Regions from separate parts of the Citrobacter sp. CFNIH10 genome, predicted to be linked through region 3. Evidence: predicted binding sites of a transcription regulator. Region 3 holds the regulator's gene; each other region holds the start of a gene.

Region 1 (8,063 bases), on a different replicon from region 3:
GGCATAAATACCGGGAGGAGCGATCAGATTCGTTCAACCTTGCACGAATCGGCATTAACCGCTTTCAGGATATAAGGTTCAAGCAGTTTGGCTACGGCTTCAAACACGGGCACCACTACGGAGTTACCGAACTGCCTGTACGACTGAGTGTCTGACACAGGAATGCGAAAAGGCCTGCCATCTACTTTTTCAAAACCCATAAGGCGCGCGCACTCTCGTGGAGTCAGCCTGCGGGGCCGATGCGCCTGATTTTCTTCGTTCGCGAAGTCTGTTTCACCTGTGGCCATATCCCAGCCACGGTCTATCAGAATTTCAGACCCGTCTTTGTGATAGCGAGCAGAAAGCGTACGGGCAATGCTTTCTTTATTTTCAGGATTAACGAGGCCAAAACCGAATCCGTTACCCTTAGCTGCGTGCTTTTTGGCGTAGTTATAGAGATACTCCCAGAGTTTCGACGTCAGTATATATTTGCTGTCAACCACGGGTTCCAGCAGTTCGCCAAATGACGGACGCTGTTCCGGATAAAAACGACTAATATCGCGCAGGGTAAAGCCCTGGTGAATGTTCAGATCACGACGGAAACCGACCAAAACGATACGTTCTCGGTGCTGAGGTAAAAAGTGCTTTCCGTCGATAACTTTAGGATCGTTTTTGCCCATCTCAGCTGCATCCGCAACTTCATAGCCCAGTTCGTCGAGGGTATCCATGATGACTTTAAAGGTTTTACCCTTGTCATGGCTCTTCAGGTTTTTAACGTTTTCAAGAACAAAGATGGCAGGTTTTTTTGCGCGGATAATACGCGCCACATCGAAGAAAAGCGTTCCCTGAGCCTCACATTCGAAACCATGCGCGCGCCCGAGCGAGTTTTTCTTGCTTACGCCCGCAAGGCTGAACGGTTGACAGGGGAAACCTGCTAGAAGTACATCATGATCCGGCACATGCTCATTAATGTAAGCATAGGCATCGTTTTCAGGTACTTCAGGTTTATCACTGAGCGTGACTTCCCGAATATCGAGATTGAAAGTGTGTTCCTGAGCATCGTTAAACCAGTTAGCTTTATATGTGCGCACAGCCTCTTTATTCCATTCACTGGTAAAAACGCACTGGCCACCGATGGTTTCGAAGCCCTTCCGTATACCTCCAATCCCAGCAAACAGGTCAATAAACCGGAAGGCATAGTCAGGGTGATGTGCAGGCGCTTCCGGAAGCATTTTTCGTAGAAGTTCCTCTTCGGCTAACGTCAGCGCCTTAGGTGAGCACTTACCATTAATCCAGCGATTAAGAGTCTCGCGACTCCACTCATTTTTACCAACTTTTCTAAGCAGTTCAGCCACGTACTTCTGGTCATAGATTTCCAGCACCTGCCCGAGCAGCTTTTTATCATTTTCCTGTCGCAGTTGTTCTTCCGCTTCTGCTTTCTCAAGCAGATCCTGCGCCAGTAATTCAAATTCAGACATATTGCCTCCATTGGGTCTTATGGGTGAAACTGTATCACTCATTTGACCCAGATTGAATGTTTTTATCTGGATATTTAAACAGGTTTATTGTTAGGTAACGCACGTTGGCCACGCTGGAGCGTCTTCTGGGCCTGCTGTCGGCCTTTGAGGTCGTGGTATGGATGACGGATGGCTGGCCGCTGTATGAATCCCGCCTGAAGGGAAAGCTGCACGTTATCAGCAAGCGTTACACTCAGCGCATTGAGCGACATAACCTGAATCTGAGACAACATCTGGCAAGGCTGGGACGGAAGTCACTGTCGTTCTCAAAATCGGTGGAGCTGCATGACATGACTCTGAGGTGTCTGTTAAACCCGTGGCGATTCAAAGCGGACCGTCATACCTGCTTTAGTCACTGGCTTAGCGAATGGAAGGGACTTCCCCTGGATATGCGCCTGGTTAACTTTCATGCAATCATGGGATAAACATTGACCCAGAGGGATTCGTTATGACCATCACCACTGTCGGTATCGATCTTGCTAAAAATGTGTTTGCTGTTCACTGCGTTGACCAAAATGGTAAAGCAGTTCTGGTTAAACCCAAGGTGTCGCGTGCAGCACTTTCTGAACTCATCGCTGGTTTACCTCCCTGTGTCATTGGAATGGAAGCCTGCTCGGGTGCCCACTATTGGGCAAGATTATTCAGGCAGTATGGCCATGATGTCCGGTTGATGGCACCGAAATTTGTCTCACCCTATCGCATGGCGGGTAAGACCGGGAAAAATGATGCAGCTGATGCAATAGCTATTTGTGAGGCTGTGCAGCGGCCGCACATGCGCTTTGTACCCGTCAAAGACGAAAGCCAGCAGGCAATGCAATGCTTACATAGGACAAGACAGGGATTTATTCAGGAAAGAACAGCGACGTATAACCGTCTTCGGGGGTTGGTATCTGAATTCGGGGTTATTGCCCCACAAAGCACTGATGCTCTGCGTCATGCTGTTTCTGACCAGAAGGAAACTCTGCCAGTACAGGTCAGGCTGTGCATTGATGATCTATTAGCACATGTCACTAATATTGAAGAGAAAATCGCCGAATATGACAGGGTGTTATCTCGTGTTGCCAAAACAGATCATCGCAGCCAGCAGTTAATGGAACTGAAAGGTATTGGGCCCACAACGGCGAGTGCGCTGGTCGCCAGTATTGGCAATGCCCATGATTTTAAGAACGGGCGCCAACTGGCAGCCTGGTTGGGGCTAACGCCATCACAATACAGTAGTGGCGGAAAATCAAAGCTTGGCAGGATAACAAAAGCGGGTGATGCCTACCTGCGAACCCTGCTGGTCCAGGGAGCCCGTTCTGTTATGGTAGGGGCAGAGAATAGAACGGACTCGTTTAGCCGTTGGGTCTGCTCGTTGATTGGTAGGCGGGGATACTGGCGTGCTGTCGTTGCAATCGCCGCCAAGAATGCGAGGTTGTGCTGGGCATCATTACATTACGGCGATGACTTCAGACTGTATTCAACAACGTGAAAAATTAAACTGAGTAGTAACTGAACTGTAACTCGTTGATGGTAAAGGGTTAGACCCCCGTGAGAAGTATCTGCATATCCTACTGGATATCACTATCCGATTAACGAAGGAGGATCTCACGAGCGTCTTTCATCAGGGTCCGAATCAATAGCGATTCAGCGTGACCGTTTATAGGGCACTGTTGCAAAGTTAGCGATGAGGCAGCCTTTTGTCTTATTCAAAGGCCTTACATTTCAAAAACTCTGCTTACCAGGCGCATTTCGCCCAGGGGATCACCATAATAAAATGCTGAGGCCTGGCCTTTGCGTAGTGCACGCATCACCTCAATACCTTTGATGGTGGCGTAAGCCGTCTTCATGGATTTAAATCCCAGCGTGGCGCCGATTATCCGTTTCAGTTTGCCATGATCGCATTCAATCACGTTGTTCCGGTACTTAATCTGTCGGTGTTCAACGTCAGACGGGCACCGGCCTTCGCGTTTGAGCAGAGCAAGCGCGCGACCATAGGCGGGCGCTTTATCCGTGTTGATGAATCGCGGGATCTGCCACTTCTTCACGTTGTTGAGGATTTTACCCAGAAACCGGTATGCAGCTTTGCTGTTACGACGGGAGGAGAGATAAAAATCGACAGTGCGGCCCCGGCTGTCGACGGCCCGGTACAGATACGCCCAGCGGCCATTGACCTTCACGTAGGTTTCATCCATGTGCCACGGGCAAAGATCGGAAGGGTTACGCCAGTACCAGCGCAGCCGTTTTTCCATTTCAGGCGCATAACGCTGAACCCAGCGGTAAATCGTGGAGTGATCGACATTCACTCCGCGTTCAGCCAGCATCTCCTGCAGCTCACGGTAACTGATGCCGTATTTGCAGTACCAGCGTACGGCCCACAGAATGATGTCACGCTGAAAATGCCGGCCTTTGAATGGGTTCATGTGCAGCTCCATCAGCAAAAGGGGATGATAAGTTTATCACCACCGACTATTTGCAACAGTGCCCAATACAGCAGCGGGGGAAAGTCGAAACTCGGCAGGATCACAAAAGCCGGTGATTCGTATCTGCGAACGCTTCTGGTTCAGGGGGCTCGTTCAGTGCTTATTGGCGCCGGGAAAAGGACTGACTCATTCAGCCGTTGGGTTTGTATGTTGGTTGAGCGCAGAGGGTACTGGCGGGCTGTTGTGGCCATCGCCGCCAAAAATGCGCGGCTGTGTTGGGCATCACTACATTACGGTGATGATTTCCGGCTGTACTCAGTCAACTAAAGCTCGAAGCTGTATAACCATCTGACCTGCAATTCGTTGATGATAAAGGGTTAGACCCCGTGAGGCCTATCTGGCTATTGTACAGGATATACGTATCCGCTTAACGAACAAGAACCTCACGCGCGTCTTTCATCAGGGCCCGAATCGATGACGATTCATCATGGCCGTTTATAGTACCGCAGTCTCTCCCCTTTATTTTTACTGAAGAGCAGACAGAAACCATAAATACCGGCTTTGACATGCCGGGGAAGTCCTTATAGTACAATAATTTTCGATATCCAAACTGACCCCAAGTAAGGACGGTCGCGCCTGTGGTGGTTTTATCTCCGTGGAGCGCCTGGCCCCGGCCATAATTGTTAGTTCGATACCCCATGAGTCACGCCTCCGGGTATTGCCAGAAAGTCGGGGGCTTCAGCCATACCTTTGCGCGATAACAGCACTAATCTGTCCTGCGGGGTCGAGACAATTTCATCCCCGTTATCCAGTACGCTGCCCACCAGCGCGAGCCCTTTCTCGAAGTGTGTAGCTTTCTGGCCAGCGCTTGAAACAATCCGTGCAGATGAACCATCGGTATAAGTGACTGCATCACCCTCCACTGCGATTTTGACCATTTGACCGTTGCCTAGATCCATAACCCTGGCGCTATCAACAGCGGTTACGACACCACCTCGCGCAGTCAGGCTTCCCTCGACCGCAACACGCCAGATTGCTGTTACCGGGTGTTGGCGATCCCTTTCAGCGTTCTGCTCAATAATTTGTCGAGCATCCACATCCATTGCGGCCAGATCAGCGTCAGAGAAAGGGGATTTGTCAAAGTCGGCCAGCATTTGTTGAGTTGCTTCATTTGTAAACTGCTTCATCGTTATTACTCCTTATAAAATGTACGGATAAATTCCGAATTGTATACGAAGTAAGCACGAGTAAATTCTGAAAATGAACTGAGGAATCATATGGTTGCAATTTGTTATGTGCAGTTACCCACTTCTGGACAAGTGATAAGAAAAACCTGAAGAGTGATAGCGGAAAATAACTTTCGGAAAAGGAGGTGCGAAAATTCCTGGCTCCTGTCTATAATACTGTATGGATATACAGCACCACGAAGAGCAGAGCATTATGAAACTTATCCCAGTGACACAACAATCACCAGGCCAATTCCCGTTGTTCGTTGAGCCTGTCAGCGCAGGTTTCCCTTCAGTCGCTTCCGATTATGTTGATGAATTTATTGATCTAAATACTCACCTCATCAAACATCCATCTGCAACCTACTTCTTACGAGTAACAGGTTCATCGATGGTAGAGGCACGTATTCACGAAGGCGATCTGGTCATCGTGGATAGCTCACTTGAGGCGAAAGAGGGGGATATTGTGATTGCGACCGTTGATGGTGATTTCACCATTAAGCGGTTGCAGCTAAGCCCGGCTCCCGCGCTACTGCCAATGAATAGCCGGATGTCACCGATCTATCTGAAAGAAGGCGAAGAACTGGCCATTTTTGGCGTGGTGACCTTCATCGTGTACAAGGCCTTGTGATGTTCTGCCTGGTGGATTGCAACTCATTTTACGCCTCCTGCGAGAGAGTCTTTCGGCCCGATCTGGTGAACAAGCCAATTGTATGCCTTTCGAACAATGATGGCATGGTCGTGGCACGTTCAGCGGAAGCTAAAAAATTAGGTATCCAGAATGGTGACGTGTACTTCCAGAAGAAAGCATTCTTTGAAGCTAACGGTGTACATGTTTTCAGTTCTAACTATGCCTTGTACGCGGAGATCTCCCGTAGGGTGTGTGAGACATTATTTAAATTCTCCAGTAATACTGAGGTCTACAGTATTGATGAAGTTTTCCTTTCGTTTGAAGGAATGCAGAAAAATTATAATTTTGATGACTATGGAAGAGAAATAAAGAAAACCGTATTAAAGAGCACCCATATACCCGTGGGGGTGGGCATATCGACAACTAAAACTTTGGCAAAACTAGCAAATAAAGCTGCAAAAACATGGACTAAAACAGGCGGAGTGGTTGATCTCAGCAGTCCAGAAAGACAACGTAAATTATTGCCATATATTGACGTAAGCGATGTCTGGGGGGTGGGCCGGAGATATGCCACCAGACTGAACAGCATGGGCATCAGGACTGCTCTCGATCTGGCCAATGCGCCAACATCGCTTATCCGTAACACATTTGGAGTCGTACTGGAGCGAACGCAGCGCGAATTGAATGGCGAGTCCTGCATAGCCCTGGAAGAGGTGAGGAAGGTTAAGCAGCAGATCATCAGCTCGCGTTCATTCGGCCAGAAAATAGAGCACTACGAAGCAATGCACCAGGCGGTGTGTGAGTATGCCGAACGTGCAGGCGAGAAGCTGCGCGAAGAGAAGCAATACTGTCGCTGCATAACGGTTTTTATTGGCACAAGTTACTATTCGAAAACGGCCCCTTACAGTGGCCAGCAGACAGTCAAGCTGGAAAACCCCACCGCCGATACCCGGGAAATCATTGCGGCTGCGGTCGCAGGGCTCCGGCATATCTGGCAGGAGGGATACCGATACCATAAAGCCGGAGTGATGCTATCTGACTTTTATGATAGCGCCACCAGCCAGCTCGATTTGTTTGGTGAGAACCGACTCTTTGCCAATGGTGAAGCGTTGATGGGCGTGATGGATAGAATTAACCGGTCAGGTCGGGGGAAATTATGGTTTGCGGGCCAGGGCATCGACAAAGACTGGACGATGCGGCGGGAGTTATTGTCACCATCCTATCTCACTAACATTAATGAAATCCCTCGCGTCAGGATTGGCTAATCAGCAGTGAAAACTTCATTCGTCATCGATAAAATTCGTCTGTAAACAAAACGAACTTGATATACTCGGTTTCGCTTGTTATGAGTATGTATGTACATACAGTCCTCCGTGCAGCGGAGGGAGTTTAGAGCCCTTTTTCGGGGATAGAAATGAATATCTCAACAACTTTCCAGACGCTGGAGAGCGAGATCACACAACTTCGTGGAGTGCTGGGTTCCCGGCTTCCGCTCAAGGCGAGTGTCTGCGTCCTGCCAGCCGTTGCTGATGGCGAAGAAGATATGGCCATCGAACACATCATGCCTGAGCTGAAACAGGGACACGATGCTGTCCATGCTGCCTGCGCGGCATACGCTGACCTGCATATCAGGGATGGCTATTCGCAGAAGTCCGCTCGGCGCACTACCGGCGTATTATGGTACGACAATACAGATGCGGAATTCTCTCAGCTGGTTACCCGTTTGGTGACATCCATCAACCAGCATAAAGAGAGCATTCAACGCCACATCATCGAAAACTACGGTGGTGATCGCCGACCGGAATACATGCGCTTCAACGCGCTGCATAGCGCCTGCCCTGGTGTCATGACCCTGCATCTCTATCGGCAGCTGCGTATGTTTGATAATGCTAACGTCAATCTGGTCAGTTTCGGCTGGAGGCAAAAGACGCTTTTTAGCAGGGTTAACAAAATCGAGTTGCTCCAGAAGATGGGCAAGGACATCGAGGAAGATGAAGATAAATCAGTCAGACTCAACTCGTTGATTAAGGCTATTGCGCGTGTACCGGAAGAAAAGCTTCGCTTACGCCGTCCGGTTAAAGTGCATCCAGCTGCAAACATCGCGATGGCTGATCCTGAACACCCCGACCAGATACTGCGTCTTTCTGCCGCTTCATCTATGCCGTTCATTATCATTCAGGATGAGCACGTGAAAATTCGGCCATTGCCAGAGTTCGTGGCCAATGAAGTAAAGCCGAGGAGTAACCGCCTCAAGACAGATGTGATCGGTATATTCCACGGCGAAAGTATCGAAATGATTCTCTGACCA
Region 2 (8,063 bases), 580 kb from region 3:
CTGTTTGCGCCGTTTGTGGGGCAGATCGCTGACAGCTTTGCCAAAGGCCGGGTGATGATGTTCGCCAACGGCCTGAAACTGCTGGGGGCGGCAACGATCTGTTTTGGCTTCAATCCGTTTATCGGCTATACGCTGGTGGGGATTGGCGCGGCGGCTTACTCGCCGGCCAAATACGGCATTCTGGGGGAACTGACGACCGGCGATAAGCTGGTGAAAGCGAACGGCCTGATGGAAGCATCCACGGTTGCGGCGATTCTGCTTGGCTCGGTGGCGGGCGGCGTGCTGGCCGACTGGCATGTTATTGCCGCGCTGGTTGTCTGTGCGCTGGCCTACGCCGGAGCGGTGGTGGCGAACCTGTCTATTCCCAAACTGGCTGCCGCTCGTCCTGGGCAGTCCTGGCATCTGATGAAAATGACTCGCAGTTTCTTCTGCGCCTGCGTTTCACTGTGGCGCAACGGCGAAACGCGTTTTTCGCTGGTGGGCACCAGTCTGTTCTGGGGGGCGGGAGTCACGCTGCGTTTTCTGCTGGTCCTGTGGGTACCGGTGGCGTTAGGCATTACCGATAACGCCACGCCAACCTACCTGAACGCGATGGTCGCGATCGGTATTGTGGCCGGGGCCGGAGCTGCTGCCAGACTGGTCACGCTGGATACCGTGGTGCGTTGTATGCCAGCAGGGATCCTGATTGGCGTCGTGGTGCTTATTTTTTCTCTTCAACACGCGCTGTTGCCTGCCTATGCGCTACTGATGCTGATCGGTGTGCTGGGCGGTTTCTTTGTCGTGCCGCTGAATGCGTTGTTGCAGGAGCGCGGTAAAAAGAGCGTCGGGGCGGGTAATGCGATCGCGGTACAGAACCTCGGTGAGAACAGCGCGATGCTGTTGATGCTGGGGCTCTACTCGCTGGCGGTGTGGGTAGGAATTCCGGTTGTCGCCGTGGGTATCGGTTTTGGCGGTCTGTTTGCGCTGGCGATAGCGGCGCTGTGGATCTGGCAGCGCCGCCAGGCATAATCAACGCGCCGGAATTCCTCCGGCGCGCTTCTGTTACGGTGCAGGATAGGTGTAAACCTGATGCACCGCTTCAATCTCTGCCAACACCTCTTCGCTTAATTCGAGATGCAGACTCTCGACGTTGGTTTTCAGCTGTTCCATGGTGGTGGCGCCCAGCAGTGTACTGGCAACAAACGGTTGACGACGAACGAATGCCAGCGCCATCTGCGCCGGATCAAGGTTATGCCGTCTGGCGATATCGACATACGCCGCCACGGCTTTTTGCGTCTGCTCGCCGCTGTAGCGGGTAAAGCGGCTAAACAGTGTATTGCGCGCACCGGCAGGTTTCGCGCCATTCAGGTATTTACCGGTCAGCGTGCCAAATCCCAGGCAGGAATAGGCCAGCAGTTCGACGCCTTCATACTGGCTCACTTCCGCCAGCCCCACTTCAAAGCTGCGGTTGACCAGGCTGTAAGGGTTCTGGATGGTGACAATGCGCGGCAGATCATGCTTATCCGCCAGATGCAGATAACGCATCACGCCAAAGGCCGTTTCATTCGAGACGCCAATGTAGCGGATTTTGCCCGCCCGCTGGAACTCGGCCAGCGCATCCAGCGTATCCAGTAGCGACACCACCGGCGCGGCGTCGCTCCAGCTATAGCCGAGTTTGCCAAAACAGTTGGTAGGGCGCTGCGGCCAGTGAACCTGGTAAAGGTCCAGATAATCGGTTTGCAGACGTTTCAGGCTGTCGTGCAGCGCTTCACGAATGTTTTTACGATCCAGTGCCTGATTCGGGCGAATACTGTTGTCATTATTGCGCGACGGGCCGCTCACTTTGGAGGCGACAATCAGCTTTTCTCGATTGCCATATTTGGCCAGCCAGTTTCCGACGTAAGTTTCGGTAAGCCCCTGGGTTTCCGGGCGTGGCGGGACCGGGTACATTTCGGCCACGTCGATCAGGTTAATGCCGTTGGCGACGGCATAGTTGAGCTGTGCATGTGCGTCGGCTTCGCTATTTTGTTCACCAAACGTCATTGTGCCCAGCCCCAGTGTACTGACTTCAAGCGAGCTGTGGGGTATACGGTGATATTGCATAGCCGTTTCCTTTTTATAATCACGACATAAGGATTATAAAAATGGCTGAGGGAAGGGAAAAAGGGAAGAAAAATTGTTAAGGCCAGCAGCGCGGCTGACCTCAATCTTCAACGTTCAATGATTTGAGAAACGTCGTCGCGGTTAATTTGCATGGCGTTGCCCTGCTGGTCGTGGTAGCTCACCAGACCGGTATCGTCATCAATTTCGGGTTTCCCGTCGGTCAGGATCATCCGACCATCTTTGGTCGCCATGACATAATCGCTGCTACAACCGGAAACAGCAAAAGCCAGTCCTACTGCGGAAATTATCACTGCCCATTTTTTCATCCATTTATCCTCACGTGGCCTGCGTCTGATAACAGTCTAGTAATAACCTGAAGTTGTGGGCAGGAAAAGCAGGAAAATCTTAATCTGAGAGGAGAAAAAGGGAGAGGTTCGCTCCCCGCAGGGAGCGAAAAGGACAATTACAGCGGGTTCTTTTTGTTTCGCAACAAGTTCAGGCTCTCAACCGCAATCGAGAAGAACATGGCGAAATAGATGTAACCCTTCGGCACGTGAACGTCGAAGCTTTCCAGGATCAGGGTGAAGCCCACCAGAATCAGAAACGACAGCGCCAGCATCTTCACGGACGGGTGCCTGTCGACAAACTCGCCTATAGGACGCGCCGCAAACATCATTACGCCAACGGCAATTACCACCGCCGCCATCATGATGAACAGATGATCGGACAAGCCAACCGCCGTGATCACCGAGTCCAGACTGAAGATAATGTCGAGCAGCATGATCTGCACGATGGCCCCCAGAAAGGAGCTGACGCGCATGTTCACCCCTTCTTCTTCACCTTCAATGGATTCGTGGATCTCCTTACTCGCTTTCCAGATCAGGAACAATCCGCCGAGCAGAAGGATCAGGTCGCGGGCGGAAATGGCTTCACCAAACACCTCGAACAGCGGATTGGTCAGCCGGGTCACCCAGGCGATGGAGGCCAGCAGCGCCAGTCGCATGATCATCGCCGCTGCGAGACCGAGACGACGGGCGTGCGCACGTTGCGCAGTCGGGAGTTTTGCAACCACCAGTGAGAGGAAAATAATATTATCGATCCCAAGCACGATCTCCAGCAGCGTCAGCGTACCGAGCGCAAGCCAGGCGTTAGGATCGGTTATCCATGCAAATAACATTGAACAAAGTCCTGCCAAAAAAAGAAACGCTAATTATATGCTTCCCGGACACAAGGCGAAAGTCTAACGCTGCTGTAACAAAAAGTGGCGTTCCAGCAGGGCGCGCGTGAAGTTCTTTTTCAGGTAAAAACCACGCGGCAACGTCAGTATTGGCTCGCCCTGGGCGCCGATCGCCTCGGTGAGCGCTTTGGCGTTTGCCGCCTTCGGTCGTAGTTGTAAAAATTCGCCATGGCGGGCAGTGATACGTTCAACCTGACCGAGCACAATCATGTCCATTAATTCTTCCCAGTCGAGCCGTAACTGACGGTCTTCTTCTTCATCAGGGCTCCACAGTACTGGCGATCCCACCCGCCGCTGCGCGAGGGGAATGCTGCGTTCGCCTTCTACCGGGATCCACAGTACCCGCTTCAGTTTGTGTCGTACGTGACTGGTTTCCCACGTCACGCCGCTGTTTCCGGTCAGCGGTGCAACGCAGACAAAGGTGGTTTCAAGCGGCCGGCCGAGGCTATCCACAGGAATGGTTTTCAATTCGACGCCTAATGCGGCGAAATCCTGTTCAGGCTTACTTCCGGCGCTGGCCCCCAACCAGAGTTCCAGTAATACGCCGATCCAGCCTTTGTCCCGCTTGAGATCTTTCGGTGCAACAATACCTGCCATCGCCGCCAGTTCGCCCAGCGAATAGCCCGAAAGCTGCTGCGCTTGCTGGAGCAGAAGGGCTTCAGATTTCGGTGGAAAGCGTAAAGGATGGAGTCCGGACATGGCGTTACACCTTAGGTGAAAAAATGAACAAGGATTTTATACCGTGAGAAAGAAGTTTATCGTTTTCCACATGTCATATTCAATGTCATGATTTATATTGGTTTTTAGTTTCTGACGTCACGTGTTGCGCAACACAAGAATGGGTTTTCCATTTCTGGTCACTGAATTTAAACAGGATCTTACACCATGTTATCCACAGAAAGATGGGATAACTGTGAAAAACCCCGACTACTGTTTCCATTTACAGCCTTGACGTGCGACAAAAATCGAATTTTCACACAATTTGTGTTTAACTTATTGGCACAATCTGTGGATAAAGTCGGCGCTGTTCGATCTTTCATCAGCCTGAGGATCGTCAGTGTGATGGCTATCACCTTTTTGCCTGGTTATCGCTAAAGCGAGCCAGTAACCTCATGAATAAAAGAAAATATTTTTTTCACCCTCTTGTCCGTTTATTCAGACTGTTCCGGGTTTTCCCGGAGTAATTCCGTACTTCTTCACAACTCTATCCACAGAAAAGGTGAATAAAATCGCCCGAATGGGTGAGTGTCTGTTTATAACTTTGTCTTTAACTGTGAGTTATTCAATTGTTATTAGATGCACACCGCCGTAACTCAGTGGTTTACCGTCTGTCAGGAGTGTGAAACAATCATTCTCATATAAGGTTTATGTTGAGGTAGTCCGGTGATTGATGACGATGGCTACCGCCCAAATGTAGGTATCGTAATTTGTAATCGTCAGGGGCAAGTGATGTGGGCCCGGCGGTTTGGTCAGCACTCCTGGCAGTTCCCACAGGGTGGGATAAATCCAGGAGAATCAGCAGAACAGGCGATGTACCGGGAACTGTTTGAAGAAGTAGGGTTAAGCCGTAAAGATGTGCGAATCCTTGCCTCTACTCGCAACTGGTTGCGTTACAAGTTACCGAAACGTTTGGTGCGTTGGGATACAAAGCCGGTGTGTATCGGCCAGAAACAAAAGTGGTTTCTTTTGCAGTTGATGAGCGGGGACGCGGAAATCAATATGCAAACCAGCAGCACTCCTGAGTTTGACGGCTGGCGTTGGGTAAGTTACTGGTATCCGGTCCGGCAAGTGGTTTCATTTAAACGCGATGTCTACCGCAGGGTGATGAAAGAGTTCGCAAGTGTTGTGATGGCGCTTCAGGAAGCGACGCCAAAACCGCAAAATACACCTGCTTATCGACGTAAAAGAGGTTAAGCCACGCAAATTATGCTCACCCGCCTGCGCGAAATAGTCGAAAAGGTGGCCAGTGCTCCGCGTCTTAATGAAGCGCTGAATATTCTGGTTACTGACATCTGTCTTGCGATGGATACAGAGGTCTGCTCGGTTTATCTGGCCGATCATGACCGACGTTGTTATTACCTCATGGCGACGCGGGGGCTTAAAAAACCGCGCGGTCGTACTGTCGCACTCGCATTTGATGAAGGTATCGTCGGCCTGGTTGGCAGGCTGGCGGAACCTATTAACCTCGCTGATGCGCAAAAACACCCCAGTTTTAAATACATCCCCTCGGTAAAAGAAGAACGCTTCCGTGCCTTCCTCGGGGTGCCGATCATTCAGCGTCGTCAACTGCTGGGCGTCCTCGTTGTACAGCAGCGCGAACTGCGCCAGTACGATGAAAGCGAAGAATCTTTCCTGGTGACACTTGCCACGCAGATGGCAGCGATTCTGTCACAATCTCAGCTTACCGCCCTGTTCGGCCAGTATCGCCAGACTCGAATTCGTGCGCTACCGGCGGCGCCGGGCGTGGCGATTGCCGAAGGCTGGCAGGATGCGACGCTACCGCTGATGGAGCAGGTGTATCAGGCCTCGACGCTGGATCCCGCTCTGGAGCGTGAGCGCCTGACCGGTGCGCTGGAAGAGGCGGCAAATGAGTTTCGCCGTTACAGCAAGCGGTTTGCCGCTGGGGCGCAGAAAGAGACCGCCGCGATATTCGATCTCTATTCGCACCTGCTTTCCGATGCCCGCCTGCGACGCGAGCTGTTTGCCGAAGTGGATAAAGGGTCTGTGGCCGAATGGGCGGTCAAAACGATCATCGAAAAGTTTGCCGAACAGTTTGCCGCGCTGAGCGACAACTATCTCAAAGAGCGTGCAGGCGACCTGCGTGCGCTGGGCCAACGCCTGCTGTTCCATCTCGATGATTCCATACAAGGGCCAAATGCCTGGCCAGAACGCTTCGTGCTGGTGGCTGATGAACTCTCGGCCACCACGCTGGCGGAACTGCCGCAGGACCGGCTGGCGGGCGTTGTTGTCCGCGACGGGGCGGCCAACTCCCATGCCGCGATCATGGTCCGTGCCATGGGGATTCCCACCGTGATGGGCGCCGATATTCAGCCATCGGTGCTGCACCGGCGTACGTTGGTGGTGGATGGCTACCGCGGTGAGCTGCTGGTCGATCCTGAACCGGTATTGATCCAGGAATATCAGCGGCTTATCAGCGAAGAGAACGAGCTCAGCCGACTGGCGGAAGATGACGTCAATTTACCCGCACAGCTGAAAAGCGGTGAGCGGATCAAAGTAATGCTGAACGCGGGACTCAGCCCGGAACATGAAGAAAAGCTGGGCAGTCGTATCGACGGCATTGGCCTGTATCGCACCGAAATTCCCTTCATGCTGCAAAGCGGTTTCCCTTCGGAAGAAGAGCAGGTGGCGCAGTACCAGGGCATGTTGCAGATGTTTAATGACAAGCCGGTGACGTTACGAACGCTGGATGTTGGCGCGGACAAACAGCTGCCGTACATGCCAATCAGCGAGGAGAATCCCTGCCTGGGCTGGCGAGGCATTCGCATTACGCTCGATCAGCCGGAAATCTTCCTTGTCCAGGTGCGGGCGATGCTGCGCGCCAATGCGGCGACGGGCAACCTGAGTATTCTGCTGCCGATGGTAACCAGTATCGATGAGGTGGATGAAGCGCGCCGCCTGATTGAACGTGCGGGCCGCGAAGTGGAAGAGATGATTGGGTACGCGATCCCGAAACCGCGTATCGGCATCATGCTGGAAGTACCGTCGATGGTCTTTATGCTGCCGAATCTGGCGAGTCGTATCGATTTTGTCTCCGTCGGGACTAACGATCTGACCCAGTACGTGCTGGCGGTGGATCGCAACAATACGCGCGTTGCCAGCATTTATGACAGTTTGCATCCAGGAATGCTACGCGCGCTGTCGATGATTGCGCAGGAAGCTGAGCGTAGCGATATCGACCTGCGCGTATGTGGCGAAATGGCGGGCGATCCGATGTGCGTCACCATCCTGATTGGACTGGGTTTTCGCCATCTTTCAATGAACGGTCGCTCTGTGGCGCGCGTAAAATACCTGCTGCGTCGCATTGATTACGAAGAGGCAAAAATCCTTGCCCAACGCAGCCTTGAGGCACAACTGGCAACGGAAGTGCGCCATCAGGTGGCAGCGTTTATGGAGCGTCGCGGCATGGGCGGCCTGATTCGAGGGGGGTTGTAAAAGCGCTATACAGATCTTTTACATCTTCCCGACAGCCTCACAGAACCTCGTATGCTATCATTCGCTCCTTTGGAGCGCCTGTAAGTAGTGGGTGCGCATATCGCTTGCTGAATTTTTTCAGCGAAATAACAAGAACTTGTGGTGACAGATGACCAGTAGCTATCTGCATTTTCCGGAATTCGATCCGGTCATTTTCTCAATTGGACCCGTCGCACTTCACTGGTACGGTTTAATGTATCTGGTCGGCTTTATTTTCGCGATGTGGCTGGCGACGCGCCGAGCCAACCGTCCGGGCAGTGGCTGGACCAAAAATGAAGTCGAAAACTTACTTTATGCAGGTTTCCTCGGGGTCTTCCTCGGGGGGCGTATTGGCTATGTATTGTTCTATAACTTCCCGCTGTTCCTGGATAATCCGCTGTACCTGTTCCGCGTCTGGGACGGAGGTATGTCCTTCCACGGTGGGCTGATTGGTGTGATTCTGGTGATGATTATCTTCGCCAAACGCACGAAGCGCAGTTTCTTCCAGGTCTCTGATTTTATTGCGCCACTGATCCCCTTTGGGCTGGGGGCC
Region 3 (8,063 bases):
AACGGCGCAACTCAAAACGAACAGTGCAGGACATCCTGCTCGATGCCATGAAAAAGAGAGGTATAGCATGAACACTATGTTTTTGCTGATGGCGGAATTCGAAACATCAACGATACCGTTATCGGTAGTTGCTGAGCGATACCTCGGTATGCGACCCGCGACAGCAGATAAAAAGGCGGGTTGCGGTGAACTACCAATTCCCACATTCAGAGTGGGTGACAGTCAGAAATCCCCGAGAATGGTCCACGTCAGCGACCTTGCCGAGTTCATAGATATGAAAAGAAAAGCGGCGAAAGAAGAACTGAAATCCTGCCAGTAAGCCCCGCAGCAGGTACACCAATAGTACACCAGTAACATTTAACAGATTGATTAATAAAGTATATTCTCCCCATCGAGCATAGGCGCGATGGAAAAACGGTGAGCGGGAAAGGCAGATTGTGATTCTGGTGACATGGTGGTTTTTTGAGCGTCCTGTAAATTGGGGGCGCTACTATAGCACAGGCAAAACCGGAGACGTAATGTCTCCGGTTATCCCCATCAGAACGTCACGCTGACCTGCGCGCCTGCGCCCCAGGTTTCGTCCTCGCCATACAGTCCCATCAAATCAAGATGGACACGATTGAACGGGGCAAACCCGACGCCGCCGGTAAAGACGTTGCTGTCGTTATCTTTCACGTCAGCACGATAACCGGCACGCACGGCCAGCCAGTCGAGCGGCCGGACTTCAGCACCAACGCCGACATACTGTGAGTTTTCCTCGCTTTTGAAACCTTTGGTTTCGGTCAAATCACCGTCTGCACTCAGCGTCAGCAGCTCGTTTTGCCACGCCATACCGGCGGTGACCAGCGGGCGAATCTGGTACGTGTCTTTGTAGTTTCGCGTTTCACCCGTCATGCCGTGGGTGATAGTGATCGATTTGGTATCCAGATCGCGTGAAATGAGGTTCTGCCCGCTGATCCCCACCGTCCAGTGTTCACCAAAGTCCGCCGCAATCCCGGCGTCGACGTTAAAACCAGTGTCATCATTACGATAACGACTACTGTTCCAGTCGCTGCTGTCGTAGTTATAGATAGAGGTGGTGTAATTGTAGAGCCAGGTTTTTTGCAGTTTTGGCGTAACGCCAATCGACACCGGCACATCGCCGAACGTAAACTGTCGGGCAACGGCGATACCATAATCTGAAACAATTGCCGCGCGTCCCGATGCCGTCGAGTTGAGGTGTTTGGTTATCTCATCTGAGCCTTCAATCGCCGCCTTCCCGGCTTCAACGAGCGCATAGGTATCGCTGCCCTCAATCCGGCGCAGATAGTCAATATCACCCTGATCAATGGATGAACTGACCCGTCCATGCGCATAGCCCTTCGCCACGAAAGCCAGGGAAAGCGTCTCATTGGGAATGCTCACCGCCAGTCCCGCCCCTGCATTGGCGCGTGCCGTTTTCCCTTTCAGGTATTCGAGTTCATCGGCAAGATCGCGTGCCGCGCCCTGAAACTGATTCAACACGCCGCGCGGGTTGAGCAAAACTTCCTGCGGCGTCAGATTATCAACCACCTCATCGTAGTAATCGATTTTGTCGCTGATCTCATCAATTTCATCCTGAAGATTATCTTTGTCGGTGATTTGTGCACCGACCGCCGGAAGAATCACGGTAACGCTGTCTTCAGGCTTCGCTTTCGCCAGCAACGCCGGGTTAATGAGAACCCCGCTACCATAATTTGCCGACGCCACGCCCGTTCCGCCCATCGCGTCGTTACGCGCTTCCGCCCAGGTATTCGCCGCGTTCGCCTGTTGGGAAACCAGGAACGAGACCACAATTGCCACCACCGAAAAATTAAAATTTTTATTCACAGTAAACCTATTTTATTTGCAGGTGAAATAATGCCTCAGCCAGTATCAACGCGGCTGAGTAGGACTATTGCTGTGATAAAATGGGTGAAGATGACGCTATTCGCTCCATGCAGAACTTGCTGGAATGTTTTTATTATGTGACAGACATCAATATGTATAGAAGAGAATGCGAAACAGGGAAAGATTAGCAGGCGATTTATCGTGCCGGCCTGGATCTCGGCGTTTCTCCCATAACATGATAAAGTGAGGGTTTTCTTACTTCACGCGATCCGAGGTGCCCAATGGAAAAGACCACAACGCAAGAGTTGCTGGCGCAAGCTGAAAAACTGTGCGCGCAACGCAATGTGCGCCTGACCCCACAGCGCCTTGAGGTGTTGCGTCTGATGAGCCTTCAGGAAGGCGCAATTAGCGCTTACGATCTGCTCGACCTGCTGCGTGAATCAGAACCGCAGGCCAAGCCGCCAACGGTCTATCGCGCACTCGATTTTCTGCTTGAACAAGGTTTTGTGCATAAGGTTGAATCCACCAACAGCTATGTGCTGTGTTACCTGTTCGATCAGCCAACTCATACTTCCGCGATGTTTATCTGCGACCGCTGTGGTGCGGTGAAAGAAGAGTGTGCGGAGGGCGTGGAAGACATTATGCATACGCTGGCGGCGAAGATGGGGTTTGCCCTGCGCCACAATGTGATTGAAGCACACGGATTATGCTCAGCCTGCGTGGAAGTGGAAGCCTGCCGTCACCCTGGCGAGTGTCAGCACGATCATTCGATTCAGGTTAAAAAGAAACCCCGTTAATGAAGTGGGCGGCATGCTATGCCGCCCGAAGCAAACAGAGGGGCTTACATCCTTGTACTCACGGGTATGAGGGTAGCTTACCACCGATAGTCGTTGCGTTTTTCCCAGCTATCGACCTCTTTCTCCGCCTGGTCTTTCTCGTAACCATAACGTTCCTGAATCTTACCGACCAGTTGATCACGCTTACCTTCAATGACTGTCATATCGTCATCGGTCAGTTTGCCCCACTGCTCTTTCACTTTACCTTTAAATTGTTTCCAGTTACCGCCGGCTTCGTCTTTATTCATCATAAAGTCCTCTTTATTAGGCTGTGAATAGTGAGAGTAAACCGCCCAACTGCGTTCGTTTTCTGCTGGACGTGAGATTAAGTGTAGTCAGAGATTCTGGGTTCAATTCACTATTCAGAATCTTTAACCATCACGAAGCCGAAAACCAGGTCCCATTCCGCCAGTGGCGCCGCCAGATCCAGGCTAATGACAGTCCGCGCAGCGCCAGGAAAACCGCCAGCGCCAGCCACAAACCGTGATTCCCCAACACGGGGAGGGTCAGCAAGGTCAGCGCAAACCCGGCAGCCGCGACCGCCATACTGTTACGCATTTCAGCCGCCCGCGTTGCACCGATAAACATACCATCCAGCAGATAGCACCAGACGCCGACCAACGGCAAAATCACTTGCCAGAGCAGATAGCGATCGGCCAGTTGCTGGATTTGCGGGAGTGATGTCAGCAGCGCGACGATCTGTTCGCCCGCGAGCAGATAAACCACTGAGAACAGCAGTGCGACAATACCTGACTGACGGCACGCCGCGCGCCAGACCTCCAGCAACTGACTGCCATCGCGGGCGCCATAGGCCTGACCGGAATGCGCCTCCACGGCGTAGGCAAAGCCATCCAGCGCATAGGCCGTAAACGTCAGCAACGTCATCAACACGGCGTTAACGGCGATGATATCGCTACCCAGTCTGGCCCCCAGCACGGTAATGGCACCAAAACAGAGTTGCAGCAGCAGCGAACGCAGCATGATGTCGCGATTAAGCGCCAGAAGACGACGAAAGTTGCCGCGCCAGGCCTGCCTGAGTATGACGAGAGAGACGCCCCGCAAGTGCAAGACCTTACGCACCATCAACAAACCGATCAGCAACGTCGCATATTCCGCAATCACCGTCGCCAGTGCGGCCCCCTGCACGTTCATATGCAGCCCCATTACCAGCCAGAGGTCGAGCACAATGTTCAGGATATTGCCGACAATCAGCAGGATCACCGGCGCACGCGCGTATTGCACGCCCAGTAACCAACCGAGCAGAACCAGATTCGCCAGTGACGCCGGCGCGCTCAGCCAGCGAATGGCCAGGAATCGCCTCGCCTGTTCCAGCACCGCTTCGCTGCCGCCGACAATGTGTAGCGCCAGGTCGATAATCGGCGTGCGGAAGATAGCAATTAATGTCCCTGCGCCCAAAGCCAGGACCAGCGGTTGCACCAGAGCCCTCGCCAGCGCCTGAGGATTCTTCGCGCCGAATGCCTGCGCCGTCAGCCCGGTAGTGCTCATCCGTAAGAAGAGCAGTAGCATAAACAGAAAGCTGGTTGCGGTTGCGCCTACTGCCACACCGCCGAGATAGACGGGGCTGTCCAGGTGACCAATGACCGCCGTATCCACCAGTCCCAGCAGCGGAACGGTGATATTGGAGAAAATCATCGGTAAGGCGAGGCGCCAGAGTGCTTTGTCAGCAGAAGCAAAAAAAGGCATGGAGACGAGCCTGAGAAGAGGTCATAACGAGAGTGGTGAGAGTGCCGGATAACGACGTAAACGCCTTATCCGGCCTAAAGAAGTACTACAGCCATTCACCATTACGGATGACGCCAACGGCCAGTCCTTCGATGGTAAAATTCTGTTCGCGAAGGTCAACCAGGATTGGTTTAAATTCGCTGTTTTCGGGCAGCAGTTCAACTTTATTGCCCTGTTTTTTCAGGCGCTTGACCGTCACTTCATCGTCGATACGCGCTACAACCACCTGACCGTTACGCACGTCCTGGGTTTTGTGTACCGCCAGCAGATCGCCATCCATAATGCCGATGTCTTTCATCGACATTCCGCTGACGCGCAGCAGGAAATCGGCGTTCGGCTTAAACAAAGATGGATCCACCTGATAATGGCCTTCAATGTGCTGCTGCGCCAGCAGCGGCTCGCCCGCCGCAACGCGACCGATGAGCGGTAACCCTTCCTCTTCTTCCTGCAGCAGTCGAATGCCGCGAGAAGCACCGGAGACGATTTCAATCGCCCCTTTACGTGCCAGCGCCTTCAGGTGTTCTTCAGCCGCGTTTGGGGAACGGAACCCCAAACGCTGTGCGATCTCCGCACGCGTCGGTGGCATACCTGTCTGGCTGATGTGATCCCGAATGAGATCAAACACCTCTTGTTGCCTGGCCGTTAACGCTTTCATTCCGCCCCCTGGGTGTATATACAGTTATGCTGTGAGTATATACAGCTAAAGGTGATTTTGGAACCACAAACTACACATTCGACAGCAGATTTAGCCGGTTATGGAATCAGGGTCGAAAAACGTTAGCGAAAATGTGGCCACAACAGGAGTCCCCAGGTGATCAGCGCCACAATGATAGAAAGCAGTACCGCCGCCGACCCCATATCTTTTGCGCGACCAGAAAGTTCGTGATAATCAGAGCCGATACGGTCCACTACCGCCTCGATGGCGCTGTTCAGGATTTCAACAATCATGACCAGCATGACAGAGCCTATCAGCAGAACGCGCGTAATGGCATCCACGTCCAGCCAGCAGGCGATAGCCACGGCCAGCAGCGCCGCCACGCTTTCCTGACGGAACGCGGCCTCGTTAATCCACGCGGCGCGAAAACCTTTCCAGGAATAGCCTGCAGCTTTGATAATTCGGGTGAATCCAGTGGTATTATTAGCCATTAAAAGAACCTTTTTGCATTATTGGCGTCAATGACATTGTCTTGTTAACTCATGTAATTCGAGTTAGGGCAACGCGGCGCGAAGTATGACGGGATAGACCAGAAATTCACATGACTTTCTGATATCCTTGCAACGCAATTGCATTATTAACCAGAGGCTTTACATCGTTTATGTCCGGCTGGCCACGAATTTACTACAAAATACTGAATTTACCATTAAGTGTACTGGTAAAAAGCAAGTCTATTCCGGCAGATCCTGCCCCGGAATTGGGACTCAACACCTCTCGCCCAATTATGTACGTTTTGCCGTACAACTCCAAAGCGGACTTGCTGACGCTGCGCGCGCAATGTCTGGCGCACGATCTCCCCGACCCGTTAGAACCGCTGGAGATCGATGGCACACAGTTGCCGCGCTATGTGTTCATTCACGGCGGACCGCGTGTCTTCACCTATTACACGCCGAAAGAAGAGTCCATCAAGCTGTTCCATAACTATCTCGACCTGCATCGCAGCAATCCGGATCTGGATGTGCAAATGGTGCCGGTGTCGGTGATGTTTGGACGTTCTCCGGGTCGTGAAAAGGGCGAGGTTAACCCGCCGCTGCGCATGCTTAATGGCATTCAGAAATTCTTTGCCGTCTCCTGGCTTGGCCGCGACAGCTTTGTCCGCTTCTCGCCTTCCGTCTCTCTGCGCCGAATGGCCGATGAGCACGGCACGGATAAAACCATTGCGCAGAAACTGGCTCGCGTGGCGCGTATGCACTTCGCCCGTCAGCGCCTGGCCGCGGTGGGGCCGCGTCTACCTGCGCGTCAGGATCTCTTCAACAAGCTGCTGGCCTCCAAAGCGATTGCCCGCGCGGTGGAAGACGAAGCGCGCAGCAAGAAAATCTCCCATGAAAAGGCGCAGCAAAACGCCATTGCGCTGATGGAAGAGATCGCCGCCAACTTCTCTTACGAGATGATTCGCCTGACCGACCGTATTCTGGGCTTCACCTGGAACAGGCTGTATCAGGGGATTAACGTTCACAACGCAGAACGCGTTCGCCAACTGGCGCACGACGGGCACGAAATTGTTTATGTTCCCTGCCACCGCAGCCACATGGACTACCTGCTGCTCTCCTACGTGCTCTATCACCAGGGGCTGGTGCCGCCGCACATCGCTGCAGGTATCAACCTGAACTTCTGGCCGGCAGGCCCGATCTTCCGCCGCCTGGGCGCGTTCTTTATTCGTCGTACCTTTAAGGGCAATAAGCTCTATTCCACGGTTTTCCGTGAGTATCTGGGCGAACTGTTCAGCCGCGGCTACTCGGTTGAATACTTTGTCGAAGGTGGTCGTTCCCGTACCGGCCGTTTGCTGGACCCAAAAACTGGCACGCTGTCGATGACCATCCAGGCGATGCTGCGCGGCGGCACCCGTCCGATCACCCTGGTGCCGATTTACATCGGTTACGAGCACGTGATGGAAGTGGGAACCTATGCCAAAGAGCTGCGCGGCGCGACCAAAGAGAAAGAGAGCCTGCCGCAGATGCTGCGTGGCCTGAGCAAGCTGCGTAATCTCGGTCAGGGCTACGTCAACTTTGGCGAGCCAATGCCATTGATGACCTACCTGAATCACCACGTGCCGGAGTGGCGCGAGTCTATCGATCCGATCGAAGCCGTGCGTCCAGCCTGGCTGACGCCGACGGTAAACGGGATTGCGGCGGAGCTGATGGTGCGTATTAACAATGCGGGTGCGGCGAACGCCATGAACCTGTGCTGCACCGCGCTGTTAGCGTCTCGCCAGCGTTCGCTGACCCGCGAACAATTGACCGAGCAGCTCAACTGTTACCTGGATCTGATGCGCAACGTGCCGTATTCCTCTGATTCGACCGTGCCGTCTGTCAACGCCAGCGATCTTATCGATCACGCGTTGCAGATGAACAAATTCGAAGTCGAGAAGGATACCATTGGCGATATCATCATTCTGCCGCGCGAGCAGGCGGTCCTGATGACCTACTATCGCAATAACATCGCGCATATGCTGGTGCTACCGTCACTGATGGCGGCGATCGTCACCCAGCATCGTCATATTTCCCGCGAAGCGTTGCTGCAACACGTTGACGTGCTCTACCCGATGCTGAAAGCCGAGCTGTTCCTGCGCTGGGAGCGCGATGAGTTGGCAGACGTGATTGATGCGCTGACGGCTGAAATGCAGCGTCAGGGGCTGATTACCGTTCAGGATGATGAACTGCATATCAATCCGGCTCATTCCCGTACGCTGCAACTGCTGGCCGCGGGTGCGCGCGAAACGCTGCAGCGTTATGCCATCACCTTCTGGCTGCTGAGCGCTAACCCGTCGATCAACCGCGGGACGCTGGAGAAAGAAAGCCGCACCGTGGCGCAGCGTCTGTCCGTGCTGCACGGTATTAACGCGCCGGAATTCTTCGACAAGGCGGTGTTCAGCTCACTGGTGCTGACTCTGCGTGACGAGGGTTACATCAGCGATACCGGCG
Region 4 (8,063 bases), 1.2 Mb from region 3:
TTCGCCGTTTTACCCATAACGACGCCTCGCATCTCACGCGCCTGCTTGGCGCCCCCTGTTCCGGGCATCAACTGGTGGTGACCGAAGGCGTGTTCAGCATGGATGGCGACAATGCGCCGCTTGCGGACATTCAGCAGGCCGCACAGGCGCGTAATGCCTGGTTGCTGGTGGATGATGCCCACGGCATTGGCGTCAGTGGAGAAGCGGGTCGCGGGAGCTGCTGGCAGCAGCGGGTAAAACCTGAGCTATTGGTCGTAACATTCGGCAAAGGCTTTGGCGTCAGCGGTGCGGCGATTCTGTGCTCTGAAAACGTTGCCGATTATTTGCTGCAGTTCGCCCGTCATCTGATTTACAGCACCAGCATGCCGCCCGCGCAGGCGATGGCGTTACAGGCGTCGCTTTCGGTGATTCGCAGTCAGGAAGGTGACGCACGCAGGGAGAAACTGACTGCGCTGATCCAGCGCTTCCGCTCGGCTATCAACCATCCCGATTTCATGCTGGCGCAGTCGCACAGCGCCATCCAGCCGCTGATTGTCGGCGAAAATGCGCGCGCATTGCAGCTGGCGGACACCTTGCGCCGTCAGGGATGTTGGGTCACGGCGATCCGTCCGCCGACCGTGCCCGCCGGGACAGCCCGTCTGCGACTGACCTTAACTCAGGCGCATGAGCCTGAGGATATCGACCGATTGCTGGAGGTGCTGCATGGGGCAGGTAAATAAACAGGCAATCGCGGCGGCGTTTGGTCGTGCGGCAGCGCACTATGAGCAGCACGCCACATTGCAGCGCCTGAGCGCCGACGCGTTGCTGGCGCAACTGCCGGAACGCCCATTTTTACAGGTACTGGATGCCGGCTGCGGGCCGGGGCGTTTGAGTCGCTACTGGCGCGAGCTGGGGAGTCAGGTCACTGCGCTGGATCTCTCTGCCCGCATGCTGGACGAGGCGCGTCGCCAGGACGTGGCGCATCACTATCTCACCGGCGACATTGAGTCACTGCCGTTAGCCAGCGCAACGTTTGACCTGGCCTGGAGCAATCTGGCCGTGCAATGGTGTAACAGTCTGCATCAGGCGCTGAGCGAACTGTATCGGGTCGTGCGCCCCGGTGGCTGCGTGGCCTTCACCACGCTGGCCCAGGATTCGCTACCGGAGCTTCATCAGGCCTGGCGCGCGGTGGATGAGCGGGCGCACGGCAACCGGTTTTTATCCCGCGAGGCGCTGTGTGAAGCGATGCACGGCTGGCAGGGGCATCATCAATCAATCTCCCTGACGCTGGAGTTTGATGACGCCCTGAGCGCTATGCGCTCACTGAAAGGCATCGGCGCGACCCATTTGCACGAGGGGCGCGAGCCGCGCGTCTTAACCCGCTCGCAGTTGCAGCAGCTTCAACTGGCCTGGCCGCAGCGGCAGGGGAAATATCTGCTGACCTACCATCTTTTTGCAGGAGTGATTGCACGTGACTAAACGTTATTTTGTCACCGGTACCGATACGGAAGTCGGTAAAACCGTCGCCAGCTGTGCGCTGCTACAGGCGGCGCGCAGTCTGGGTTATCGGACGGCCGGGTATAAACCTGTCGCATCAGGTAGTGACATGACGCCAGAGGGACTGCGCAACAGCGACGCCCTGGCGCTTCAGCGCAACAGCAGTCTGGCGCTGGACTACGCGGCGGTGAATCCTTACACCTTCGCGGAACCCACCTCGCCGCATATCATCAGCGCTGATGAGGGAAGGCCAATTCGTGCTGATGTGATGTCAGACGGCCTGCGCGCGCTGGACGCGCAGGCGGAGTGGCTGCTGGTGGAAGGTGCTGGCGGCTGGTTTACCCCGCTTGCGGAGGATTTTACCTTCGCTGATTGGGTGCAGATCGAGCGCCTGCCGGTGGTCCTGGTCGTCGGCGTGAAGCTGGGGTGTATAAACCATGCGATGCTGACCGCGCAGGCGGTACAGCAGGCAGGACTTCCGCTTGTCGGGTGGGTGGCGAATGACGTCACGCCGCCGGGAAAACGCCATCATGAGTATCTGGCGACGCTTAAACGGGTCATCCCTGCGCCATTGTTAGGCGAAATCCCGTGGCTGGCGGCGGGAGCCGAAAATGCGGCCACAGGACAATATCTGGATCTCGCTTTACTCGCGGGTGAGTAAAAGGCGAAATTGCGAGCAAGATCTCGCCTGCCAGGGACACTTCTTTAGCTGATAAAAATCAAAATTTAGCGATAATTTTTTTTTATGTGCTGCCTGGTGGGTTGGACCGGGAATTTGCCAGGCGGCAGACCATATGGCCTGCAGGCAGTTATCCACCATTCCTGTGGATAACCTTGTGTATTAGAGTTAGAAAACACAAGGCAAGCGAGAGATTACGCGGCTTCCAGCCGAATTGGTGCGAAAGGCGTCTTTATAAAATATCCTTTAATTTACAGCGCGTTAGATAAAATCAATGGCTGTCATATTGTGGTCATTGAATGCAATAAAACTTTCATCACGCATCTTGACAATGTTAACGAAGTCAATGGTCTGGGGATAAACCCGCTTCATAGTGTAATATCTTGCCAGCGGTGAAATTATAGCCATCTCCGATCCGCTTTTATCATGCGTAACACAAATTTTATGAGGCGTTACTGTTTTTTCATCCAGTATATTTTACTGGCAATATTATCTTCTGCGAGTAAAATTACACACCTGCCCGCTCATTCCTTCAGGTAGCTGCTCATGAGTAAACCGTTCAAACTGAATTCCGCATTTAAACCTTCCGGCGATCAGCCTGAGGCGATACGCCGTCTGGAAGAGGGACTGGAGGACGGCCTGGCGCATCAGACGCTACTTGGCGTAACGGGGTCGGGGAAAACGTTCACCATTGCGAATGTGATCGCGGATTTGCAGCGACCGACGATGGTGCTGGCGCCCAACAAAACGCTGGCGGCGCAGCTGTATGGCGAAATGAAAGAGTTTTTCCCGGATAACGCCGTCGAGTATTTCGTCTCCTACTACGACTACTATCAGCCGGAAGCGTATGTTCCCAGCTCAGACACCTTCATCGAAAAAGATGCCTCGGTGAATGAACACATCGAGCAGATGCGTCTGTCGGCCACCAAAGCGTTGCTGGAGCGTCGTGACGTGATCGTCGTGGCCTCCGTTTCTGCCATCTATGGTCTGGGCGATCCCGATTTATATCTGAAGATGATGCTGCACCTGACGGTGGGCATGATTATCGATCAGCGCGCCATTCTGCGGCGACTGGCTGAACTGCAATATACCCGTAACGATCAGGCGTTCCAGCGCGGGACTTTCCGCGTGCGCGGTGAGGTGATTGACATCTTCCCGGCGGAGTCTGACGACATCGCGCTGCGTGTGGAGCTGTTTGATGAAGAGGTGGAGCGTCTGTCGCTGTTTGACCCGCTGACCGGGCAGGTGGAATCCACTATTTCGCGCTACACCATCTACCCCAAAACGCACTACGTGACCCCCCGTGAGCGCATTGTGCAGGCGATGGAAGAGATCAAAGTCGAACTGGCTGAACGTCGCAAAATCCTGCTCGCCAACGACAAACTGCTGGAAGAGCAACGCCTGAGTCAGCGTACCCAGTTTGATCTGGAAATGATGAACGAGCTGGGTTACTGCTCGGGGATCGAAAACTACTCGCGCTTTCTGTCAGGACGCGGGCCGGGTGAGCCGCCGCCGACCCTGTTTGACTATCTGCCCGCTGACGGTTTGCTGGTGGTGGATGAATCCCACGTCACCATCCCGCAGATTGGCGGGATGTATCGTGGCGATCGGGCGCGTAAAGAGACGCTGGTGGAGTACGGTTTCCGTTTGCCATCGGCGCTGGATAACCGTCCGTTAAAGTTCGAAGAGTTTGAAGCGCTGGCTCCGCAGACCATATATGTGTCTGCGACGCCGGGCAATTACGAGCTGGAGAAATCGGGCGGAGAAGTGGTTGATCAAGTGGTGCGTCCGACAGGGTTGCTGGATCCGGTCATTGAAGTGCGACCGGTGGCAACGCAGGTGGACGATCTGCTCTCTGAAATCCGCAAGCGCGCAGAGATCAACGAGCGCGTGCTGGTTACCACGCTCACCAAGCGTATGGCGGAAGATCTCACCGAGTATCTGGAAGAACACGGCGAGCGGGTGCGTTACCTGCACTCGGACATCGATACCGTCGAGCGTATGGAGATCATTCGTGACCTGCGTCTGGGCGAGTTTGATGTGCTGGTGGGGATCAACCTGTTGCGCGAAGGTCTCGATATGCCTGAGGTGTCGCTGGTGGCGATTCTCGACGCCGACAAGGAAGGGTTCCTGCGTTCCGAACGTTCGCTGATACAGACCATCGGTCGTGCGGCGCGTAACATCAACGGGAAGGCGATTCTTTACGGTGACAAAATTACGGCCTCAATGGCGAAGGCGATTGGCGAAACCGAGCGTCGTCGCGAGAAACAGCAGCAGTACAATGAAGAACACGGCATTACTCCGCAGGGCCTGAATAAAAAAGTGGTCGATATTCTGGCGCTGGGGCAGAACATTGCGAAAACCAAAGCGAAGGGCCGAGGCAAATCGCGTTCCGCAGTGCAATCGGATGTGGTGGAACTGGATATGACGCCAAAAGCGCTGCAACAGAAGATTCACGAGCTCGAAGGGCAGATGATGCAGCATGCGCAGAACCTGGAATTCGAAGAGGCCGCGCAGATCCGCGATCAACTGCATCAGCTGCGTGAACTGTTTATCGCTGCGTCGTGAGAGATTGCCGGATGGCGGTGTAACCACCTTATCCGGCCTGTTCGCTGGTAGTTTGCAGAGTAGATAAGTAGGCCTGATGAGCGTAGCGCCATCAGGCAATAAACCCTTTACCGCAGCGCCTGTACGGCTTTCTCCAGCGCGCTGTGCAATAACTGGCGGTCATGGCGATAGGGAATATCGCTGGCCTCCAGCACTTCCTGAATCACCACCCGGTCGCTGACCGCAGAGACATCCACCTTCGGCCCCACGATAACCGCATCAACGACTCTTTTGCCGACATACTGCTCCATAATGGTTAGCTTATCGATAAGCGTCAGGCTTGCGGCGGGGATGCTCAATTCCCGGCCCAGATTGCCGATGTAGACCATCGGCGCCTGCGTACGGCGCAGCGCCTGTGCGAGATCCTCCAGCAGCAGGATTGGCATCAGGCTGGTGTAAAAACTGCCCGGACCGATAATAATCAGGTCGGCATCGTTAATCGCCTGTACCGCTTCCCGGGTGGTGGGGACCTTCGGTGACAGCATCAGTTCCTGCAAGTGCGAGGTGAGCTGATCAATATTCACTTCGCCGTACACTTCATGCCCCTGATCGTCGATCGCCATCAGGTCAACTGGCAGCTCTGACATGGGGATTAAATGTGCGTCCACTTTCAGCAGATTACGAATTAAGTTGATGGCTTCCAGAGGCCGCACGCTCAGGTGGTCGAGCGCCTTTAACATCAGATTTCCGAGGTTATGGCCTGAAAGTTCACCATTACCGCCAAAACGGTATTCAAACATCGCGGAAGCGACGCTCGGTTCGGTAATCAACTGATTGAGACAGTTGCGCATATCGCCCCAGGCGATTCCCCCTTCCGAGCGGCGAATACGCCCCGTCGAACCGCCGTTATCGGTGGTGGTCACGATACCGGTGAGGCGTGAACCCAGGGAGGAGAGGGAAGAGAGAACGCGTCCTAATCCATGCCCTCCGCCGAGAGCGACGACACGATCCAGGTCAGCCAGCGTACGATTGCGCATAAAAGTTCCTGAAGTCAGATTTACCGCGCTACAGTAGCGCAAACAGGGGCTTTTCAGCAATTCGCTAACGGCAAGTTGAGAAAATAAATTCTGCCGCACTACTCCTTTAGGGGGGCGAATGCCTGACAGCGAAATGATGTACATCAATGCAAAAGTGCTATTTTTGCTTATTTTGTAACGAAATGGCACGATCATGGCGCTATATATATGATTATACATCGTTAAGTGTAAATAGCATTATGTTCGTTTACACGCTAGTATCGCCATAACCACAGTTAACACTCTAGCCTCTGCACCTGGGTCAAATGATACGGTGCTTTGGCCGTGACAACGCAAACGCATTGCCACCAGGGCGCAGGAAGAAATGACTTCGCCTCCCGTATTTGGAAAGGTGTACATGGCCACACAACTGACCGATGCTTTCGCGCGCAAGTTTTACTATTTGCGTCTGTCGATTACCGATGTGTGTAACTTTCGTTGCACATACTGTCTGCCGGATGGCTACAAGCCCGGCGGCGTCACCAATAAAGGTTTTCTCTCCGTCGATGAAATTCGTCGGGTGACTCGCGCCTTTGCTAACCTGGGCACCGAAAAAGTGCGCCTGACCGGTGGCGAACCTTCTCTGCGTCGTGATTTTACCGACATCATTGCCGCCGTGCGTGAAAACGAGGCGATTCGTCAACTGGCGGTGACCACCAACGGCTACCGTCTGGCGCGTGATGCCGCCCACTGGCGCGATGCGGGTTTGACCGGCATTAACGTCAGCGTTGATAGCCTTGATGCGCGTCAGTTCCACGCGATTACCGGGCAGGATAAATTCCAGCAGGTGATGGCGGGCATCGACGCCGCGTTTGATGCCGGTTTTGCAAAAGTTAAAGTCAACACCGTGCTAATGCGCGATGTGAATCATCATCAGCTCGATACTTTTCTTGGCTGGATCCAGACGCGTCCCATTCAACTGCGTTTCATCGAACTGATGGAGACGGGTGAGGGCAGCGAACTGTTCCGTAAACACCACATCTCCGGTCAGGTGTTGCGTGACGAACTGTTGCGCCGCGGCTGGATCCACCAGCTACGCCAGCGCAGCGACGGCCCGGCGCAGGTGTTCTGTCACCCCGATTATGAGGGTGAAATCGGCCTCATCATGCCGTACGAAAAAGATTTCTGCGCCACCTGCAACCGTCTGCGCGTCTCCTCCGTGGGTAAACTTCATCTCTGCCTGTTCGGCGAGGGTGGCGTCAGCCTGCGTGATTTGCTGGAAGACGATGGGCAACAAGACGCGCTCGAAGCGCGTATCTCGCTTGCGTTGCGTGAGAAAAAGCAGACCCATTTCCTGCACCAGAACAACACCGGTATTACCCAGAACCTCTCATACATCGGCGGTTAACGCCGCTTGAACAAGGAGTATTCCATGAGTCAGGTAAGCGCTGAATTTATCCCGACCCGCATTGCTATTCTGACGGTATCGAATCGCCGTGGCGAAGAGGACGATACCTCTGGTCATTTTCTGCGGGATTCCGCGCAGGAAGCGGGACATCAGGTTATCGATAAAGCAATTGTCAAAGAGAACCGTTACGCCATTCGCGCGCAGGTGTCAGCATGGATTGCCAGTGATGAGGTGCAGGTGGTGTTGATCACCGGCGGCACGGGCCTGACTGAAGGCGACCAGGCACCGGAAGCGCTGCTGCCGCTATTTGATCGCGAAGTGGAAGGCTTTGGTGAAGTGTTTCGTATGCTGTCATTTGAAGAGATCGGCACGGCCACGCTGCAGTCGCGCGCAGTGGCGGGCGTGGCCAACAAAACGCTAATTTTTGCGATGCCGGGTTCCACCAAAGCCTGCCGCACGGCGTGGGACAATATCATCGCGCCGCAGCTTGATGCCCGTACGCGTCCTTGTAATTTTCACCCACATTTGAAGAATTAATAAGTATGTCGCAACTGACTCACATAAACGCCGCCGGTGAAGCGCACATGGTGGATGTCTCCACAAAAGCGGAGACCGTGCGCGAAGCGCGCGCCGAAGCCTTTGTCACCATGCGCAGCGAAACACTGGCCATGATTATCGACGGCAGCCACCATAAGGGCGATGTGTTCGCCACCGCGCGTATCGCCGGGATTCAGGCAGCAAAGCGCACCTGGGAGCTCATCCCGCTGTGCCATCCGTTGCTGTTGAGCAAAGTGGAAGTCCAGCTCCAGGCACAGCCGGAACACAACCGTGTCCGTGTTGAATCGTTGTGTCGTCTTACCGGCAAAACCGGGGTGGAAATGGAAGCGCTGACGGCGGCGTCCGTCGCCGCGTTGACCATTTACGACATGTGCAAAGC

Evidence for each region. Region 3 encodes LexA, which represses DNA repair genes until DNA is damaged. Its sites were predicted from a motif close to TNCTGTATGTACATACAGNA; they were not measured.
Region 1: the regulator LexA is predicted to act here: its motif matches at 5,300-5,319, upstream of umuD (translesion error-prone DNA polymerase V autoproteolytic subunit).
Region 2: the regulator LexA is predicted to act here: its motif matches at 4,248-4,267, upstream of mutH (DNA mismatch repair endonuclease MutH).
Region 4: the regulator LexA is predicted to act here: its motif matches at 2,609-2,628, upstream of uvrB (excinuclease ABC subunit UvrB).

Annotation. Positions count from the first base shown of each region.
Region 1 is NZ_CP026213.1:20,499-28,561, forward strand. It holds gene C2U53_RS01790 (DNA cytosine methyltransferase) at 24-1,457, opposite strand; partial or broken gene C2U53_RS01795 (IS1 family transposase) at 1,556-1,810, shown strand; gene C2U53_RS01800 (IS110-like element IS5708 family transposase) at 1,945-2,967, shown strand; gene C2U53_RS01805 (IS6-like element IS26 family transposase) at 3,194-3,898, opposite strand; partial or broken gene C2U53_RS01810 (transposase) at 3,962-4,225, shown strand; gene C2U53_RS01820 (hypothetical protein) at 4,582-5,085, opposite strand; gene umuD (translesion error-prone DNA polymerase V autoproteolytic subunit) at 5,339-5,755, shown strand; gene umuC (translesion error-prone DNA polymerase V subunit UmuC) at 5,755-7,020, shown strand; gene C2U53_RS01835 (DNA replication terminus site-binding protein) at 7,170-8,060, shown strand.
Region 2 is NZ_CP026216.1:2,299,275-2,307,337, forward strand. It holds gene lplT (lysophospholipid transporter LplT) at 1-1,008, shown strand, start outside; gene C2U53_RS14595 (NADP(H)-dependent aldo-keto reductase) at 1,042-2,082, opposite strand; gene ygdR (lipoprotein YgdR) at 2,190-2,408, opposite strand; gene C2U53_RS14605 (TerC family protein) at 2,546-3,259, opposite strand; gene mutH (DNA mismatch repair endonuclease MutH) at 3,323-4,018, opposite strand; gene rppH (RNA pyrophosphohydrolase) at 4,703-5,233, shown strand; gene ptsP (phosphoenolpyruvate--protein phosphotransferase) at 5,246-7,492, shown strand; gene lgt (prolipoprotein diacylglyceryl transferase) at 7,641-8,063, shown strand, end outside.
Region 3 is NZ_CP026216.1:1,721,029-1,729,091, reverse strand. It holds gene C2U53_RS11715 (DEAD/DEAH box helicase) at 1-71, shown strand, start outside; gene C2U53_RS11710 (pyocin activator PrtN family protein) at 68-319, shown strand; partial or broken gene C2U53_RS30720 (tRNA dihydrouridine(20/20a) synthase DusA) at 391-501, opposite strand; gene traF (conjugal transfer protein TraF) at 538-1,848, opposite strand; gene zur (zinc uptake transcriptional repressor Zur) at 2,130-2,645, shown strand; gene C2U53_RS11695 (CsbD family protein) at 2,723-2,932, opposite strand; gene dinF (MATE family efflux transporter DinF) at 3,063-4,388, opposite strand; gene lexA (transcriptional repressor LexA) at 4,474-5,082, opposite strand; gene C2U53_RS11680 (diacylglycerol kinase) at 5,205-5,573, opposite strand; gene plsB (glycerol-3-phosphate 1-O-acyltransferase PlsB) at 5,744-8,063, shown strand, end outside.
Region 4 is NZ_CP026216.1:2,937,194-2,945,256, forward strand. It holds gene bioF (8-amino-7-oxononanoate synthase) at 1-719, shown strand, start outside; gene bioC (malonyl-ACP O-methyltransferase BioC) at 703-1,458, shown strand; gene bioD (dethiobiotin synthase) at 1,451-2,137, shown strand; gene uvrB (excinuclease ABC subunit UvrB) at 2,702-4,723, shown strand; gene yvcK (uridine diphosphate-N-acetylglucosamine-binding protein YvcK) at 4,831-5,739, opposite strand; molybdenum cofactor riboswitch at 6,007-6,149, shown strand; gene moaA (GTP 3',8-cyclase MoaA) at 6,137-7,126, shown strand; gene moaB (molybdenum cofactor biosynthesis protein B) at 7,151-7,663, shown strand; gene moaC (cyclic pyranopterin monophosphate synthase MoaC) at 7,669-8,063, shown strand, end outside.